Regions from separate parts of the Dietzia sp. NPDC055343 genome, predicted to be linked through region 1. Evidence: riboswitches for the same ligand, from Rfam matches in the RefSeq annotation. Region 1 holds a riboswitch; the other holds the start of a gene.
The links. Region 1 has a riboswitch for cobalamin ahead of ACWIE7_RS07715 (precorrin-8X methylmutase). Riboswitches for the same ligand answer to the same signal wherever they lie in the genome.

Region 1 (4,411 bases):
CGTGCACGACGCCGCGGGCGCCGGGAGCGGCGGGGTCGGGGGTCGGCGCGGTCAGCTGTGCGGGTCGGCGGCCGGTGGGGTCGTGGTGGTGGGAGTCCCCGGGGACGACGACGAGGGAGAAGTACGGCACGGTCTCCGGGTCGACCTCGCGAGCCGGGTGATGCGCCTCTGCATCCGTCGAGGCGCGCTCGACGTACACCGCGCCGTCGAGTCGCCCGGCGGATTCGAGCGCCCGGCGCACGGCGGGGAAGTTGCGGCCGAGCTTCATGATGATCGCGCCGTCGGTATCGGCCAGTCGCCGGGCGAGCTCGGGCTCGGGAAGCGTTCCGGGCAGCACGGTGAGCACGTCGGTCTGCCTGACCAGCGGGGTCGCGGCCGCGGCGGTGGCGGCGGCGAAGGCCGGCACCCCGGGCACGATCTCGGTGAGGAACCGCTCCGCGAGCCGGTCGTGCATGTACATGAACGAGCCGTAGAAGAGCGGGTCGCCCTCGGCCAGCAGGACCACGTCACGGCCCGCGGCGAGGTGCTCGGCAAGACGCTGCGCGCTGCGCTCGTAGAAGTCCGCGATCGCGCCCGCGTACCCGCCCGGATGCTCGGTCAGGCCCGTGGTGACCGGGTACTCGAGCACCTCCTCGATCGCGCCGGCGGGGATGAGGTCGGCGGCGATGCGCCGGGCGTTGGACTGCTTGCCGCGCCCGGCGTGGAAGGCCACCACGTCGGCGGCACCGATCAGTCGGGCGGCCTTGAGGGTCATGAGCTCGGGGTCTCCCGGCCCCACGCCGACGCCGTAGAGACGACCCGCGCCAGCACCCGCTTCTGCGCCTACGTCAGCGTCGCCGGCCACACCGGGGGCATCCGCGCCGGTCATCCCGCCGCTCACTCGGCGTCCTGCGCCAGGGCGTTGACGGCGGAGGCGGTCATCGCCGAGCCGCCGCGGCGGCCGTGCACGGTGACGAACGGGATGTCGATCCCGTGGTCGCTGGCGAAATCGGCCAGTGCCGCCTTGGATTCGGCCGCTCCGATGAAGCCGACCGGGCAGCCGATGACCGCCGCGGGCCGGGGCGCGCCGTCGAGCAGCATCTCGAGCAGGTGGAACAGGGCGGTGGGGGCGTTGCCGATCGCCACCACGGCGCCGTCGAGCCGGTCACCCCACAGGGCCAACGCGGCCGCGGAGCGGGTGGTGCCCATCTGTCGGGCCAGCTCGGGGACCTGCGGGTCGTTCAGTGTGCACACCACGTCGTTGTCCCGCGGCAGCCGTGCGCGGGTGACGCCCGAGGCGACCATGTGGGCGTCGCAGAGGATCGGCGCTCCGGCGTCGAGGGCCGAGCGTGCGGCGTCGACGAGTCCGGCATGCACCTGCAGGTCGGCGGTCAGATCCGTCTGACCCGTGCCGTGCACCATGCGGACCGCGAGCTTCTCGGCGTCGCCGGGGATCCGCGAGAGATCGGTCTCCCGCCGGATGGTGGCGAAGGAATCCAGGTAGATGGCGGGGCCGTCGTCGATGTAGTCATAGCGACGCGGCGGCCGGACGGCACCAGGCATGGGTCCTCCTCGGGGTTCTCGCCCCGGTCAGAAGTCGAAGTCGGCGCGGGAGTGACCGCACGTCCATCCCTCGGCCAGTATCTGGCTGACGGCCCTGGTCAGGGCTTCACAGTGGCGGAACCGCCCCGGAATCGCACCGGGTTCCTCGCCGTGGGATGCCCCTGGAGCCTACGCGGACGCCGTCGAACCCAGGGCGGCGGGCCGGGCGCCGGCGGCGGCCGATAGTCTCGGCGGTGCCGTGGTGTTCGGGAAGCCGGAGGAGAAGCCGGCGCGGCCCTCGCCACTGTAGTCGCGGAGTTCCGCGACCCTCGTCCGTCCCTCATGGGGCGGAGGCCACTGGGCTCACCAGCCCGGGAAGGTCGGTCGCGTGGCGTCGATGCGAAAGCCAGGAGACCGGCCACGGCGACATGTTCCACGAGGGTTTGGAGAAGAACATGCGCCAAGACCGGCGTTCGGCGTCCCCTGACGACGCCGCGGCAACACCCGAGTCGTCCGATTCGCGTGCTCCCCGCATCGCACTGCTGTCCACGTCCGACACGGACCTGCTCTCCGCGCGGGAATCCGGGGCGGCGTTCACGCTCGGCAACCCGTCACGCATCGACGTGGAGACCGACCTCCCGCACCTGCTCACCCGGGCCGACCTCGTCGTCGTCAGGATCCTCGGATCCAGGCGCTCGTGGGACCACGGCTTCGAGGCGGTGCTGGGCGCCGGCGTGCCCGTCGTCGTCCTGGGCGGCGAACAGTCCCCGGACGCGGACCTCATGGAGGTCTCCACCGTCCCCATCGGCACCGCCGCCGAGGCGCACCGCTACCTCGCCGAGGGCGGGCCCGCCAACCTCGCGCAGCTGCACGCCTTCCTCTCGGACACCGTCCTGCTCACCGGAACCGGGTTCGAACCGCCGGAGAGCGTGCCGGAGTGGGGGATCGCGGAGCGGCCGCGGGCCGCGGACGCGGCGAGTGGTCAGAGATCACGCGATCCCCGGAGCGTGACCTGGGAAAACGTGAGCGGAACTGACCAGTCGCCGGGCGGCCACGCCCTGGATCACGCGCCGGGCGACCTGCCGCGCGTCGGCGTGCTCTACTACCGCGCCCACGAGGTGAGCGGCAACGCGGGCTTCGCGCACGCGCTGGCGGACGCGATCGACGCCACCGGCGAGGCCGTGGGCGTGCCGGTGTTCGCCGGCTCGCTGCGGTCGGCGCCGGACGAGCTGTTCGACGCGCTCGGGACGCTCGACGCGCTGGTCGTGACGGTCCTCGCCGCCGGCGGGACCACGCCCGGCGCCGCGGGGGCCGGGGGCGACGACGAGAGCTGGGACGTCGAACGCATCGCCGCGCTGGACATCCCGATCCTGCAGGGGCTGTGCCTGACCTGGGGCCGCGACGACTGGGAGGGCTCCGACGACGGCGTGAACCCGCTCGACTCGGCCAGCCAGATCGCGATCCCCGAGTTCGACGGCCGCATCATCACCGTCCCGTTCTCGTTCAAGGAGATCGACGCCGACGGCCTGCCCCGCTACGTCGCCGACCCCGAACGCTGCGCGCGCGTGGCCGGGATCGCCGTGGCCCACGCCCGGCTGCGGCACATCCCGCGGGCCGAGCGCCGGATCGCGCTCGTGCTCTCGGCATACCCCACCAAGCACTCGCGCATCGGCAACGCCGTCGGCCTGGACACGCCCGTCTCCACCATCCGGCTGCTGCGCCGCATGCGCGAGGAGGGCTATGATCTGGGCCCGGACGACGGCCCGATCGCCCGCTTCCTCACCCGCTCCGGCGAGGGCGGGAGCGTGGCCGGTGACGGTGCCGGGGACGGCGCCGGCAGTGGGCAGGACGCCGGTTTCGCCGACGACACCGCCGCCGGCGACGCCCTCATCCACGCGCTCATCGACGCCGGCGGCCAGGACGAGGAGTGGCTGACCACGGCCCAGCTCACCGACTCCCACGTGCGGATCAGCACCTCCGACTACCTGCGCTGGACCGAGGACCTGTCTCCGGCGCTGCGCGAGGAGATGGTCGAGGCGTGGGGCGAGGCACCCGGCGAGCTGTTCGTCAACGACGCCGGCGAGATCGTCCTCGCGACGCTGCAGGCCGGCAACGTGGTGCTGCTCATCCAGCCGCCCCGCGGGTTCGGCGAGAACCCGGTGGCGATCTACCACGACCCCGAGCTCGCGCCGTCGCATCACTACCTGGCCGCCTACCGCTGGCTGTCCCGCGGGTTCGGCGCGCACGCGTTGGTCCACTTGGGCAAGCACGGCTCGCTGGAGTGGCTGCCGGGTAAGAACGCGGCGCTGTCGGCGGACTGCGCGACCGACGCGGCGATCGCCGAGATGCCGCTGATCTACCCGTTCCTCGTCAACGACCCCGGCGAGGGCGCGCAGGCCAAGCGCCGGGCGCACGCCACGATCGTCGACCACCTGGTGCCGCCGATGGCCCGTGCGGAGTCGTACGGCGACATCGCCCGGCTCGAGCAACTGCTGGACGAGTACGGCAACATCGCCGCGATGGACCCGGGCAAGCTCGGCGCCATCCGCGACCAGATCTGGACCCTCATGCGCTCGGCTCACATGCACGAGGACCTGGGCCTGGAGCAGCAGCCGGGCGACGAGGAGTTCGACGACTTCCTCCTCCACGTCGACGGCTGGCTGTGCGAGATCAAGGACGTCCAGATCCGCGACGGCCTCCACGTACTCGGCCAGGCGCCCGAGGGCCAGGCACGCGTCAACCTGGTGCTGGCGATCCTGCGGGCCTCGCAGGTGTGGGGCGGCGAGTCCGCCGCGGTTCCGGGCCTTCGCCGCGCGCTGGGGCTGGCCGAGGGCGCACCCACCGAGGAGGTGGACCGCATCGAGGCGCTGGCCCGCGAGCTGGTCGTGGC
Region 2 (4,411 bases), on a different contig from region 1:
CGATAGGCGTCCAGCAGCAGCGAGAGGATGGCGGTCTTGACCTGCTCCATCCGGGTGCGGGCGGCCATGGACCCGGAGGCGTCCACGCAAAAGAGCACGAGGTTGGACTCGCGGCCCTCGCGCACGGCCGAGCGCAGGTCCTCGGGCGCCAGCAGCAGCCGGCCGCCCTGAAGGCCCCCGGTGCGGCCGCGGCCCGCCTGCCACCTGGCGGCAGCGCGGATGGTGGCGGGAAGATGCAGGTCCGAGCCGGTGAAGTCGCCCGATCCGATCCGCCGCCCCGAGCTGGTGAGCGCGCGAGACCGGCGGCCGGCAGCGCCGTGGCCGGTGCCGGCGACGGACAGCAGCCGGGTGCGGTACGGGTCCGCGGCGGAGGCCACGGTGCCGGGCGGGATGCCACCGGGCGCCCCGGCCGGGGAGTCGCCCTGGTCGCCCTCCTCGGCGACGTCGGGACCCTGCTCCGCGTCGGGACGCTGCGGGTCTGCGGTGTCGTGGCCGGTGTGGGACTCCTCGGTGCCGCGGCCGGCGTCGAGGTCTGCGTCCGGGCGGGTGTCCGTGCCGGGGTCAGTACGGGCGTCGTCGGCGGCGCTTGCATCGGCCGGGTCCGCATCCCGGGGGGCGTCCGCTTCGTGAGCCCCGTCGGTGCCCGGCTGCCCGTCCGGGGTCTCGGCGCGATCCGTGGACTCGGTGTCCGGATCCCCGTCGGGCTCGGGGTCGGGCTCGTCGTCGTCGCCCAACAACCTCTCCAACAGGTCCTCGTCGAGGCCCGGCGCATCGAAGGGGGCGCGCCGACGGCGGTGGGGTAGCGCCATGCGCGCGGCGACGCGGATGTCCTCGCGCGTGATCCGCGCCCGGCCCTGCCAGGCGGCGTGCGCGGCGGCGGTGCGGGCGGTGACGATGTCGGCGCGCATGCCGTCCACGTCGAACCCGGCGCAGACCCGCGCGATGGTGGCCAGTGCCCACGGCGACATCGGCACGCGGTCGACCAGCTCGCGCGCGGCGACGATCCGCTCGGCCAGCGCGGCCTCGTCGGCGGCGAAGCTCGAGGCGAACCCGGTCGGGTCGGATTCGAACGCGATGCGACGGCGCACCACCTCGGCCCGGAGTTCGGGGTCGCGCGGGGCGGCCACCTCCACGGTGAGGCCGAATCGGTCCAGCAGCTGGGGCCGGAGCTCGCCCTCCTCGGGGTTCATGGTGCCGATCAGCACGAAGCGCGCGGCGTGGTCCACCGAGACGCCGTCGCGCTCGACGGTCACGCGGCCCATCGCGGCGGCGTCCAGGAGAAGGTCCACCACGTGGTCGTGCAGGAGGTTGACCTCGTCCACGTACAGCAGGCCGCGGTGGGCCCGCGCGAGCAGGCCGGGCTCGAAGACGGTGACGCCGTCACTGAGCGCGCTCTCCAGATGGAGAGAGCCGGTGATGCGGTCCTCGGACACGCCGATCGGCAGCTCGACCAGGCGGACGGCACGCTGCTCGACAGGGGCGTCGGCGGGGATCCGGCCGTCGGGGGTCTCGGTGCCGCGGTCGGTGGGCGCGGAGGAGAAGCGATCGCCGGCCACCACGTCGATGGGCGGTAGGACGCCGGTGAGCGCGCGCACCATCGTGGACTTGGCGGTGCCCTTCTCGCCGCGGATGAGGACACCACCCACCGACGGCGACACCGCGGTGAGGATGAGGGCGAGCGCCATGTCATCGGATCCGACGACGGCGCTGAAAGGGTAGTGCTGTGGCATGGGGGCTCCCGCTCTCGTCTGCCAGTGGCGGTCAGCGCGAGGCCGGTCTCCGGACTTCCCGGCTCATCTCGGAACGTGCGCACTGTGCGCGATCGTCTGAGAGGCCGGGTCACCGTAGCGGGCCCTGTGCCGGATTCTCACCGGCTTCCCTGATTCTCCCCTCCGCACCGCCTGGGCGGGTCGTGGGGCACCTCGTGCTGTGGGGTTGTTCAGTTGACTGCATGCCAGGCTACCCACCATCTCCGGCACCGTGGCTCCCGGCCTCGGCTGTAGTCTTCCGGCTCATGAACGCACAGGTGGTCGTGGTGGGCATCGGCGGCGACGGCTGGGACGGTCTCGACGAGGCCCGCCGTCGCGCCGTCCGTGACGCCGATGTGCTGCTCGGCGGGGAGCGTCATCTCGCGATGATCCCGGGGGAGGTGGCGGCCATACGGGAGCCCTGGCCGCGGCCGCTTCTGCCTGGTCTGCCCACGCTCCTCGAGCGCCACCGCGACCGCCGGATAGTGGCTCTGGCCTCGGGCGACCCGCTGGTCGCGGGCATCGGGGCAACACTCATCAACGCACTCGGTCGCGACGCGGTGACGGTGCTCCCCGCCGTCTCGTCGGTGGCACTGGCGCGTGCGCGGATGGGCTGGTCGGCCGAGTCAGTGGCGGTGCTCCGGGACCATCGCACGATCGCCCGCGAACTGTCCCCCGGGCGTCGGGTCCTGATCCTCTCGGCGGACCGCCACACGCCCGCCGAGGTCGCCGCGATGCTCACCGCCGCCGGCTTCGGCGCGAGTGAAATGACCGTGCTGGCCGACCTGGGCGCCCCCGCGGAGGCGAGCGAGCGCAGTCGAGCGAGCGAGTGGTCGCCGGGCGACGAGGCCCCGGCCCTGCACGTGCTGGCCGTGGAGTGCGGGGTCGGAACGGGGCAGGACGGGCGCCCCGACAACGACGACGACAACGCCGGCCCCACGGCCCCACACCCGGCGCGATGCCTGGGCATGGTGCCCGGGCTTCCCGACGACGCCTTCGAATCCGACGGCCAGCTCACGCGCCGCGACCTGCGGGCGTCGGCTCTGTCCCGGCTGGCCCCGGGGTACGGGGAGTTGCTCTGGGACGTGGGAGCCGGTGCCGGCTCGGTGGGGATCGAGTGGATGCGGGCCCACCCGAGCTGCCGGACGATCGCGGTCGAGGCGAACCACGCCCGCGCCGAGCGGATCGGTCGCAACGCAGCCCGCCTCGGGGTGCCGGCGCTCGAGGTCGTCCGGGGACGTGCGCCCGAGGCTCTGGAGGGGTGCCCCCGTCCGGACGCCGTCTTCATCGGCGGCGGTGGCACTGCTCCGGGACTGGTCGACCTGTGCTGGGATGCGCTCCGGCCGGGCGGTCGGCTGGTCGCACACGCGGTCACCGTCGAGACCGAGCGCGTGCTGCTCGACGCCCGCGCCGAACTCGGCGGCGAACTGACCAGGTTCCACGTGGAACACGCGGACGCGATCGGTGGATTCACCGGCTGGGCGCCCGCGCGCGCGGTGGTGCAGTGGGCCGCCGTCAAACCGCTGGAGACATCTGTAGAGGAGATCTCGTGACCGTTCATTTCGTGGGTGCCGGCCCCGGCGCCGCTGACCTGCTCACACTGCGCGCGGCGGCCGCGCTTCGGGCGGCCGACGTCTGCCTCTACGCCGGCACCTACCTCGACGAGGGCGTGCTCGATCACTGCCGGCCCGATGCCCGCCTGGTCGATACCCAGCACCTGGACCTGGACGGGATCATCGCCGAGATCGCCGCCGCTCACGCCGAGGGGTTGGACGTGGTGCGGCTGTGCTCGGGCGATCCGTCGCTGTACTCGGCGCTGGCCGAGCAGACGCGCCGCCTCGACACCGCCGGGGTGCCGTGGGACGTGGTCCCGGGCGTGCCCGCGTACGCGGTGGCCGCCGCCGAGCTGGGCGTGGAGCTCACCGTGCCGGAGGTGGTGCAGTCGGTGGTGCTCACCCGCGTTCAGGCCCGCTCCACAGCGATGCCGCCCGCGGAGGCGCTGGAGCACTTCGCCGCCACCGGAGCGACGTTGGTGCTGCACCTGGCCATCACGCGGATCCGCGAGCTCGCCGAGCGGTTGGTGCCGACGCACGGCGCAGACTGCCCGGTTGCGGTGGTCGCCAACGCCAGCCGCCCGCACCGCGTGGAACTGCGGGGCACGCTCGCCGACATCGCGGACTCCGTCGAGGCGGCGGGACTACGACAGGCCGCGGTCATTCTGGTCGGCCGCGCGATGGACCGGCCCGGCTCGGCCGAGTCGTGGCTCTATGCCTCCGACCCGGAGCGGGAGTCGAAGCGGCGGCGAGCCGCTGGGTAGGAGCCGGGGCCCGAACCGCCGTCGCGGAACATCCGGAAACCGTGAAACGGCTCTCCGGTGATGGTAGCGAGCTCTGTATCTGCGCGCCGCCACGGCAGCGAAGACGCGGGGATCCGGGCAGTACTGGAGCACCGATATTTCGATACCGGTAGGCCCGCGGGCAGATCCGAGCCCAGAGCTGAAACGAATGATCGGCGACCCTGACGGCGGGCCACTGATCGAGGTGGTCGCCGACCAGGTCCACGCCGGAGAACTGCATGTCTCCCACGCCATGTCGCTGACGTCGGCAGTGGCCCGCGAAGTGCTCGGGGTGACCGCGGGCCACTAGATGTGACTGGCCAGGTCG

Region 2: it holds a riboswitch for cobalamin, as region 1 does, so the genes downstream of both, ACWIE7_RS14830 (VWA domain-containing protein) here and ACWIE7_RS07715 (precorrin-8X methylmutase) in region 1, are expected to answer to the same signal.

Annotation. Positions count from the first base shown of each region.
Region 1 covers NZ_JBSHMJ010000011.1:91,992-96,402, reverse strand. The annotation lists gene ACWIE7_RS07720 (precorrin-2 C(20)-methyltransferase) at 1-754, opposite strand, end outside; gene ACWIE7_RS07715 (precorrin-8X methylmutase) at 877-1,542, opposite strand; cobalamin riboswitch at 1,600-1,729, opposite strand; cobalamin riboswitch at 1,765-1,958, shown strand; gene cobN (cobaltochelatase subunit CobN) at 1,950-4,411, shown strand, end outside.
Region 2 covers NZ_JBSHMJ010000035.1:5,854-10,264, reverse strand. The annotation lists gene ACWIE7_RS14830 (VWA domain-containing protein) at 1-1,730, opposite strand, end outside; cobalamin riboswitch at 1,754-1,940, opposite strand; gene cbiE (precorrin-6y C5,15-methyltransferase (decarboxylating) subunit CbiE) at 2,015-3,301, shown strand; gene ACWIE7_RS14820 (cobalt-precorrin-4/precorrin-4 C(11)-methyltransferase) at 3,298-4,065, shown strand; gene ACWIE7_RS14815 (hypothetical protein) at 4,253-4,393, shown strand.